Regions from separate parts of the Paenibacillus baimaensis genome, predicted to be linked through region 1. Evidence: riboswitches for the same ligand, from Rfam matches in the RefSeq annotation. Region 1 holds a riboswitch; each other region holds the start of a gene.

Region 1 (3,282 bases):
AACTTGTCAATCATACCAATCACTCCTTATCCGTTAGTTAAGACCACATCATCCGTATAGGTTCAAATGACCAACCACTATGCTTACATCGTTCCCGCGTCCGATGCCTCGCTATACGTTGAAGCGGAAATGCATCACATCTCCGTCCTTCACGACGTATTCTTTTCCTTCCAGACGTACCTGGCCTTTTTCCTTGGCGCCATTCATCGAGCCGGCATTGACCAGATCCTGATAGGCAACAACCTCAGCTCGAATAAAGCCACGTTCAAAATCGGTATGAATCACACCCGCCGCTTGCGGTGCTTTGGTCCCCTCGACAATCGTCCATGCACGAACCTCTTGTACGCCAGCTGTAAAATACGTATATAAACCGAGCAGTCGATAAGCGGCTTTAATCAGACGGTTCAAGCCCGATTCCTGCAAACCGAGTTCTTCCAGGAACATCGCCTTATCCTCGCCTTCCAGCTCCGCAATTTCCGATTCTACCTTGGCACTGATCGGCACAACTTCCGCACCTTCAGCCGCGGCGAACTCGCGAACCTTTTGCACATAAGGGTTATCATCAGCAGTAGCCACTTCATCCTCACTTACATTGGCTGCATACAGCATCGGCTTCATTGTCAATAAATGCAGATCGCGAATCAGCAGCTTCTCATCAGCGCTTAATTCCACACTGCGCGCAGGCTGGTCGTTATACAAGGCTTCCTTCACACGCTCCAGGCATTCGACCTCAGCTGCATACTTTTTGTCGCCGCCCTTAATATTTTTACGCGAACGCTCGATCCGTTTTTCAACCGATTCAATATCCGCCAATACAAGCTCCAAATTAATCGTCTCAATATCGCTAACCGGATTGATGCCGCCGGATACGTGTGTAATGTTCTCATCCTCGAAGCAGCGCACTACGTGAACAATCGCATCCACCTCACGGATATGAGCCAGAAACTTGTTGCCAAGTCCTTCTCCCTTGCTCGCGCCCTTAACCAGACCGGCAATATCGACAAATTCAAAAGCTGTAGGCACTACGCTCTTAGGTATGACAATTTCCGTCAGCTTAACCAGACGCTCATCAGGAACCTCTACCACACCGACATTTGGGTCAATTGTACAAAAAGGGTAGTTCGCCATTTCGGCGCCTGCCTGTGTTATCGCATTAAATAAAGTGGATTTTCCTACGTTCGGCAGACCCACGATTCCAGCTTTTAAAGCCATGTATAGGACAACTCCTTAATTAAATGTTTTCCGTATCCCTAAATAGTTATTATATCGCATTTAAAGAACTATTGTCACTATGCAAAAAAATCCGCCTGAGGGGCGGAGTCAACCAAGCTTATGCCGTTATTGATTTACTTGAATGTACGCTTTATCATTTCCAAATTCTTTTTGCTAAAGTGCGCTTCCACCTGTTTTTTCAATACATAAGCTCTTAATGAATTGGCTTTGTCTGAAGCCAGCTGCACGTATTGGGCCCCGTAATAATAACCGCCCTCGATCTTTTCACGTCTGATGACCTCGCATACGCAAGGAAATGAAAAGCCCAGATCCAATTCGGCATCTACGACTGAATCGTGCCCAAGATCGAACTCGTCCCGGACAGTAAATCCAAGTCCACTCACACTTATATTTTGAACGGTCAGCCCAACAGCCTTGCTTAACGGTTGCTTTTCATTCGTATCCAGACGGATCAGCTTATGGATTGTGCCCTTTTCACTGACCTCAATCCGGGGATTGCTGCGCTTTTCTATAAACCGCTGCCGATTTTGCGGTGGGTTAATCACGATTAGCGAGCCTTCATCCTTGGCCACCACAGTCGATTGGAATGTAAAAATACCTCCCGCTGAATATACGGTCAGTTTCACCGAATCTCCCAGCTCAAAAACCTTGTATTCAGGAATTTCAATTTCCAAAATGTCACCTTCTGCATACGATAACAGACCTGTGGACACAAAATCATTTTTCTCCACAACAGTACGGCTATGAATCAAGACAGTGGACGGGTTTTTGAATATCTCATCCGTGTATTCGTAACTTATGCCTGAGGTTACAGATCTGGATAGCATCGTCATCCCACTCCTCACATTGATATCTCTGTAATTCAATCCTGATTCATGCCGATATAATAATAAAGGCCGCTCTCCGACATCAAGTCTGGAAAACAGCCGTTGCACACCGCTAGTGAAGCTTCATCGGCGGCTAGGCTGTCATAGTCTCTTCATGCAAGAAACCTTAGACCCTGAGCTTTGCGTCCTTGCTTTTCAGCAAGTTTGCCTACGGGTATCATTTGGTGATGAAAATCACAGCATTTTAGGACATAATACCTATATGAGGTGATGCTGTTATTATACGTTCTCGATTTTATCTCTGCAAGCTTTTTTCATGGAATTTACAATAAATTCATTTGTATTTGATGAAAATGTGATATAATGCTCCAAATTAAGGGGAAGGTGATGCCATGACAGCTCAAAATGATCCAAAACCCGAACAATCACTGGAAACGCATTCAATTGTCTTGTTTGATGGCGTTTGCCGATTTTGTAATGGATGGGTACAATTCATTCTACGTCATGATCAGCACGATACGTTCCGATTTGCTCCACTTCAATCCGATTACGCCATACAACTGCTAGCCTCCGGTATATTGAAGAATGAGAACGATTCACTGGATTCGGTTATACTCTGTGAAGGACGTTCTGTCTACACCCATTCTTCGGCAGTTTTGCAAATTTGCAAACGATTAGGGGGTGCCTGGCGTCTGCTCACCGTGTTCACAGCCATACCTAAACCGATTAGAGACGCTGTCTACCGATTCATTGCCAAGCGCAGGTATCGCTGGTTCGGCAAGTACGACAGCTGCATGATTCCCAGTGCAGAGATTCGCAGCAAGTTTATCGGATAATGGCATTTTCCACAGCGATTTCAAGTGATTTGTGCATAACCACCGGGTTATCCACAGCTTTATCCACAGCATGTTCACAACCGAATATTTGTTCCCTGTTTATTCACATCCCAACTGCTAGAAGAGGTGTTTCCTGTGCAAGAGCACATTGAATATATGCAGGCCGCAATTGAAGAAGCACGCAAGGCTGAAGAGCTGCTCGAGGTGCCTATCGGGGCTGTTGTTGTATGGCAAAATCAGATTATTGGCCGCGGCTATAATCTAAGAGAATCCACGCTGGACCCGCTCGCTCACGCAGAACTGATTGCGATCAAGCAGGCCAGTGAGTATTTGCAAGCTTGGCGCTTGCTTGATTGTAAGCTCTACGTCACCCTGGAGCCTTGCCC
Region 2 (3,282 bases), on a different contig from region 1:
ATTAATAAAGAAATCATTGGATGGCTCCGTGTTGACGGCACTAGTGTCGATTATCCGGTCCTACAGCATAAAGACAATGATTATTACTTAAACAGAGACGCATCAGGTAAAAAGTCCATTTATGGCAGTGTGTTTATGGATTACCGTCTGGACACGAATCAAGAACAACGTAATCTTGTCATTTATGGACATAATATGATAGATGGCTCCATGTTCGGAAGCCTTGGTAATTATAAAAACAAAGATTTTTTTGCGGAGCACCGCAATATTAATTGGGGAATACAAGGGAAAATGAGCGATTGGGAAATATTTTCCGTTTATACCATTGACGCTAGAAAAGATACTGTCGATATTTCATATGAAAACGACGATGCGTTTCTTCTTGATTTAGACCAATATCGAAAAAAATCTATGTATCAGGCGGCTGTGAATCTGCAAAAGGATGATCAAATTCTTACATTGGTAACATGCAGCAATGAGACAGATGATACTCGTTTAGTCATACATGCAGTAAAAAAGGGGCCGAGGGTCCCTTTTTCTTAACAATCATATCTTATTTTGCAATCGGATAATCGCTTTCCACCCAAGTATGACCCGTTTTCAGAAGAGCTTCATTTGTTACATTAAAATATTTAGTAGATTGAACACCTGGATTATCAGGTGTAGGGTCGTCAAAGACGGTATCAAGCATATACCAGTTGCTATCTATGTTTACTGCATTCCACATGTGCGTTTGCGCAGGATCATCATTTATGTAACCAACCACGAGCCGACTTGTGATTCCTGCTTTATTGAGAAGCTTATTCGTTAGGATCGCATAGCCTTGGCACACGGCCTTTTTGTTGAAGAGTGCTGAGTAAGCCGTATGACCAATGTCGTCTAAATTTTCATAAGAGGTATTGGAGACGACATAGTCGTGAATGGCAGCTTCTTTTTCAAGATTGTTCATGTTTGGTGTCAGAATTTCCTTCAGAATACGGTCAACCTCATTGTCTACGTATTGGTCTTGTTCTACTGACGTAAGATATTGTGGCGTTAGAGTAATCGTAATATTACCGATGCTTCCCTTCATATTCATAGACAGGTCTTTCATATTCCAGTAAAGTTCTTCCTCAAGATTCCGTTGTGCAAGGTCTATAGTATTTTTAATTGCTTGAACGTAACTTTTCGAATCTTCTGTATCTTTAGCTGTGTAGGTGATTGTAATGGAATCTGATTTTTTAGCAAGCTCAGCTTGAATTGTTAATTCCAGCTCTGTTAAATTACTAGCTTGCAGTGGCGCGCTGGCGCTTGCAGTTTCTGCTTGTACCAACGAAGAGATAAGAAAAAGCATAACGGTGAGTAAGGTAACGAAAATCTTTAATTTGGAATACATAGCAAAAAACCTCCCTTGTCATTAAGCCAAAAGAGGGTACAATGTACTGTTGCCTCTTGGCGACCCGACGATCATAGCAAAATGCTTTAGACTCGTGGCTTTGCGTCCCTGCCTTTCGACAGGTTTGCCCTTTTCAAAAGTTATTAGATTTGAGCCTATCATACCACAGGGTACTATGAAGTTCAACCTGTATTAGCCATGAAGGCTACATGGTATGAATCGAAAGACTCGATTGAGTAAACCCGTGCAGGTATGCTACTATTTGATCATTATGAGCAGGGCTTCTTCTTCAGGAGAGGCGTCTTTTTATGTAACGGAAGGGGGCTAAGATAGTGAAGATAAATCTGGAAGCATTGCTTCAACAAGTAGACCAGCGACAGGTGGAGCTCATCGATCTGGTCGAGCGTTTGATCCGGTTTCAAACACCGGCGCCACCCGCTCGCAATACGGAGGAGGCACAGCAGTTTGTCGCTGCATTTTTGCAGGATAAGGGCTTTGTTATTGACAAATGGGACGTATACCCTGGAGATCCGAATGTCGTTGGTGTGTTAAAAGGCAGTGCATCAGATACGTATAAAAGCTTGATTATTAATGGTCATATGGACGTGGCTGAGGTGAGTCCAGACGAAGCTTGGGAAACGACACCCTTCACCCCGATTGTCAGGGACGGTGCGATCATTGGCCGAGGTGCCGCGGATATGAAGGCGGGGCTTGCCGGGGCGCTGTTTGCTACTCAGCTGCTTCATGAAGCAGGTATCCGGCTGCCCGGTGACCTTACGTTCCAATCCGTGATTGGAGAAGAAATAGGCGAAGCGGGAACGCTTGAATGCTGCAAACGCGGGTACAGCGCGGATTTTGCCGTTGTTGTCGATACGAGTGATTTGCATATTCAAGGGCAGGGCGGCGTCATTACAGGCTGGATCACGGTGAAGAGCAAGCAAACCTTTCACGACGCGACGAGAAGGAGCATGATCCATGCCGGAGGCAAGCTATTCGGCGCAAGCGCTATTGAGAAAATGGTGAAGTTGATTCAAGGGCTGCAGGATTTGGAGCGTCACTGGTCCGTAATTAAAAGTTATCCGGATTGTCCACCAGGAGCAAGTACGATCAATCCTGCCGTCATTGAAGGCGGTCGACATGCCGCGTTCATTGCCGATGAATGCCGATTATGGATCACCGTACATTTTTATCCGAATGAGACCCATGAACAAGTAGCCAAAGAAATCGAGGAGCATATCAGACTGGTGGCTGCTGGAGATGTATGGCTTAGAGACAATCCCCCTGAGTTTACATGGGGCGGGTCGTCGATGATTGAAGATCGCGGCGAAATCTTCCCTTCATTGGAGGTGGACCCGCAGCATGCCGCTGTTCGTGCGTTAATAGGGGCTCACGAGCGTATTTTGAACAGCCAGCCTATTGTTGATGTATCACCGACTGTCACCGATGGGGGCTGGTTTGGGGATGCTGGTATTCCCGCAGCTATTTATGGACCGGGCGATTTGGGCAATGCCCACTCCGTCAACGAGCAGGTATCGATCCAGCAGGTAGTAGATTTCACCAAAGTGATGCTTCAATTTATATACGAATGGGGACATACGAAGAAATAACCCTTTAAAGAAAAGAGGAAGCTGTCGATGACATTTTCAACCTACTTATATGAAAAGCTCCAGCATGTCTGGCGCCAAAATCATACTCATCCTTTTGTACAGGAGCTTGGGCAGGGAACGCTCCCCATCGAGAAGTTTCGCTTCTATATGGTTCAGGACTATTTGTATTTAATTGATTATGCGAAGCTATTTGCTCTGGGCGCTGTAAAAGCGAATGATATCGGGACGATGGGCAAGTTTGCTGCGCTGCTGAACTCCACGATGAATGAGGAGATGTCCTTGCATCGCGAATACGCGGCT
Region 3 (3,282 bases), on a different contig from region 1:
ATTTAACATTCACTGGAAAAATAGTGATAATTCTGATGATGTATGCGGGAAGATTAGGACCCGTCACGCTCTCATACGCCTTGCAGCCCAAAAATAAAAAGGAACTGTACCACTATCCTGAAGGTAAAATCACAATTGGATAAACGCAGCAAAAAAAGAATCAGGCTCACGGAACAGCGCAACCAAACGGCGCAGCTCCGGTACCTGATTCTTTATGCGTTTAATGCTAATTCTAACTACATTATCCGTTCTGCTTCATCGTTTCAACCAGCTCATGCAGCACCTTGCCGGCATCATCATAAGGGACTTGGCACGTTCCTGCCGCCTTATGCCCGCCGCCGCCATTTGCAAGCATCAAAGCGCCTACGTCGGTGTTGGAGGTACGATTGATAATGCTGTGACCGCAGGCAAACACACAATTTTGCTTGTTTCGGCCATCGACGATCCAGATCGAAATATTTTGTTCCGGATACAAGGCGTACACCATAAATCGATTGCCCGGATAAATCGTTTCCACGTTGCGCAGATCGGTGACAATCACATTGCCGTCTGCATATGTATGCTGCTTTAACATCGCTTTATAGTCGACGTCCAATTCAAAATAACGCTTTGTCCGCTCTACAACATCCGGCAGCTGCATAATCTCGTCAACCGTCATCGTCGCACAGTGATCGACCAAATCCTCCATCAGCTGATAATTGCTGATTCTATAATCACGGTAGCGTCCTAATCCAGTGCGGGCATCCATGATGAAGGACAATAAATCCCAGCCTGAAGGATTCAAAATATCATCTGCAGAGAACTGCGCGGAATCCGCTTTATCCACACCCTGCATAATGTTATCGATATCACCAAAACGTTCCTTGCCACCATAGTAATCATATACAACACGGGCAGCGCTTGGTGCGACACGGGTCTCGCCTTTATATACGATTTCTGGGCCTGTCCGCTCCAACTCACTCGAATGGTGGTCAAACCATAAACCGCAGCCGGGTACATACGGGACATTCGCCAAAATATCATTTTCATTGACTTCAACCAATCCATCCTGCATATCCTTCGGATGAACGAATTTCATTTCGTCGATCATTCCCATTTTTTTAAAGAGCATTGCACATACCAAGCCATCAAAGTCGGATCGTGTAATTAAACGCATGGTCTTTCCTCCTATATAGTCCCGTTGAACTATAGTAATCTATCTATTATTATAAACAATGGACCTAATAGAGACAATAGCTGGAAGCAGAAAAAAGCATACCTTTGGCCGTGTCAGCTCCAAGATACACCTGCATAATCTCCTAAATATAACCAGATTCCATTTTATTTATCTACATCGCATGTCAATATTATTTCCATTCTCTACTTAGGCGAGACTCTGCTCATTAGTACGAAAGCTTAAATAGTGATATAAGCTAACAAATAAGTCATTTTCCAGATCACAGCGAATCGACAGCTTGACCTCTCCGCGCCAGTAGAATGTTATCAGATGTCCGGTTTTCCCCATCACCATTTCTACATCCCACCATGGATTCCGCAAATCAAATATCTCACGGTTAATAAACATCTTGGGGCCATCATTCGACAAATAAATGCCGATCATGTCGGTGCCAACCTTCGTATAAAATCCGGTTCTTGTCATCAAATTTCTATTTTCGTTCATCTATGATCCACCTCTCTTATCTCTCAAACAAAAAGACTCCTGATCCACTGGTCAGGAGTCGCAGTTATATGCGCATCACAGTACCTTCGGCAGCTGGCTGGCTGGGTGCATCTTGCTTGCACCGTAAGCCCCTATAGTTTTGCGTCACAAGTTTCCACTTGCTTTGCCATTATCGAGAATTGAGCTATAATTATTCGACAAGTTTAAGCATATAAGATAAGAAGCTCATTATAAATGAATCTGTAGACCCAATTAATCATATTATACAAGTCTAATTACCTAAACTTTCATTAATTATAAATGACACTATGATATTACAAGGTCACTATCGTACCCTTTGATGTCATCCTGAGAAGTAACTGAACATGAAAATATAAATTTTCCTAACACAAAAGAGGGCTTTCGCCCCCTTCATGTAAAACCACATATAATTATTTTACATATTTCTTAACCTTTTCAATTGCCTCGTCCTCAGTAGCCCCAGTCACATAACGCCCATTAATATATATAAAAGCAAATCGTGAGCAGGGACCGCAATAAGATTTGCAGGCTACTTTGATGTCAGCGTCCGGGGCCAGCTTTTGCAGCTTGGATACGGCCGTCTTCATCTTCATATGCTTGCACTTATCACAGACGCGAATATCGTTTGCCATAACTTACAAATCCTCTCATATCCCATGAATACACAGCTTAGTGATCGCCGTGATTCCCTTTACCCGGATTGGTGACTGCAAAGCCTTCCTCCGGTGTGTAGAAATAATCGATGCGGATTCCATCCAGTAAAGGCTCGTCCTTCTTCAAAACCACATCAATTCCTTTATCGGTGCTAACTACAACGTCATCTTCAGTCGGCTTGTCCATCCCCATACCATAATGCGCATGGTCACCATGGCTATGCGTAATATAGATGCGAACCTTTAAATCTTTGTCTTCTTCTTTTTCCAGCTCAGCCAATAAGACTTTCGCTGCATTACGTGAAATTTTAACGTTCATTTCCTCTGCCCACTCCCTGTATGCTTTTCTCCTTATTGTAAAGAAACCACTCTCGGAAATCAACCCATTATATAGCTATTTGACGGTTATTACAGTTCTGTAATAAATCGACGCACCTCGTCCAGAGTCAGATCGGGTGTATGCAGGACGGAAGGAGCTGCTTCTGAAGGTGCCAAGGTGCCTTTATACAATGCCTCTATCGCCTCCGTATCCTTCAAAATATGTCCGGTAAGCAGACACACCGCTGTGCATTCCTTATCGATAATACCGGCAGCAGCAAGCTTTTTCAGCCCTGCTACTGAAGCTGCAGATGCAGGCTCACAGCCGATACCGCTGCGGTCGATTCGATCTTTGGCCAGCATGATTTCCTCGTCAGTCACCGATACGGTCACACCTTTCGTATACTTGATAGCATACTGCAGTGCCTTCTTCCAGCTGGGCGGATTCCCGATATTCATTGCCGTTGCCCGTGTATAGGGATTCCTTACAGGCTTAAGCTGGGCATCTCCTTGAGCAACCATCTGGTGAAACGGACTGGCCCCCTCCGCCTGAACAACGGCAACGCGTGGCAGCTTATCAATCATCCCGAGCTCCTTTAGCTCGTACAAGCCTTTGCCCAATGCAGTTGC

The links. Region 1 has a riboswitch for cyclic di-GMP ahead of OB236_RS12775 (PilZ domain-containing protein). Riboswitches for the same ligand answer to the same signal wherever they lie in the genome.
Region 2: linked by a shared signal. The riboswitch ahead of OB236_RS17295 (transglutaminase domain-containing protein) and the one ahead of OB236_RS12775 (PilZ domain-containing protein) in region 1 are both predicted to bind cyclic di-GMP.
Region 3: linked by a shared signal. The riboswitch ahead of OB236_RS21530 (hypothetical protein) and the one ahead of OB236_RS12775 (PilZ domain-containing protein) in region 1 are both predicted to bind cyclic di-GMP.

What each region holds. Positions count from the first base shown of each region.
Region 1 covers NZ_JAOQIO010000036.1:139,831-143,112, forward strand. Annotated here, with positions in the region: gene prfA (peptide chain release factor 1) at 1-14, opposite strand, end outside; gene ychF (redox-regulated ATPase YchF) at 112-1,212, opposite strand; gene OB236_RS12775 (PilZ domain-containing protein) at 1,347-2,060, opposite strand; cyclic di-GMP riboswitch class I at 2,186-2,279, opposite strand; gene OB236_RS12780 (thiol-disulfide oxidoreductase DCC family protein) at 2,453-2,896, shown strand; gene tadA (tRNA adenosine(34) deaminase TadA) at 3,032-3,282, shown strand, end outside.
Region 2 covers NZ_JAOQIO010000069.1:94,524-97,805, forward strand. Annotated here, with positions in the region: gene srtB (class B sortase) at 1-543, shown strand, start outside; gene OB236_RS17295 (transglutaminase domain-containing protein) at 554-1,375, opposite strand; cyclic di-GMP riboswitch class I at 1,431-1,514, opposite strand; gene OB236_RS17300 (acetylornithine deacetylase) at 1,708-2,982, shown strand; gene tenA (thiaminase II) at 3,010-3,282, shown strand, end outside.
Region 3 covers NZ_JAOQIO010000084.1:531,322-534,603, reverse strand. Annotated here, with positions in the region: gene OB236_RS21540 (TrkH family potassium uptake protein) at 1-143, shown strand, start outside; gene OB236_RS21535 (DHH family phosphoesterase) at 242-1,156, opposite strand; gene OB236_RS21530 (hypothetical protein) at 1,364-1,660, opposite strand; cyclic di-GMP riboswitch class I at 1,746-1,838, opposite strand; gene OB236_RS21525 (DUF1450 domain-containing protein) at 2,092-2,313, opposite strand; gene OB236_RS21520 (heme biosynthesis protein HemY) at 2,351-2,653, opposite strand; gene thrC (threonine synthase) at 2,743-3,282, opposite strand, start outside.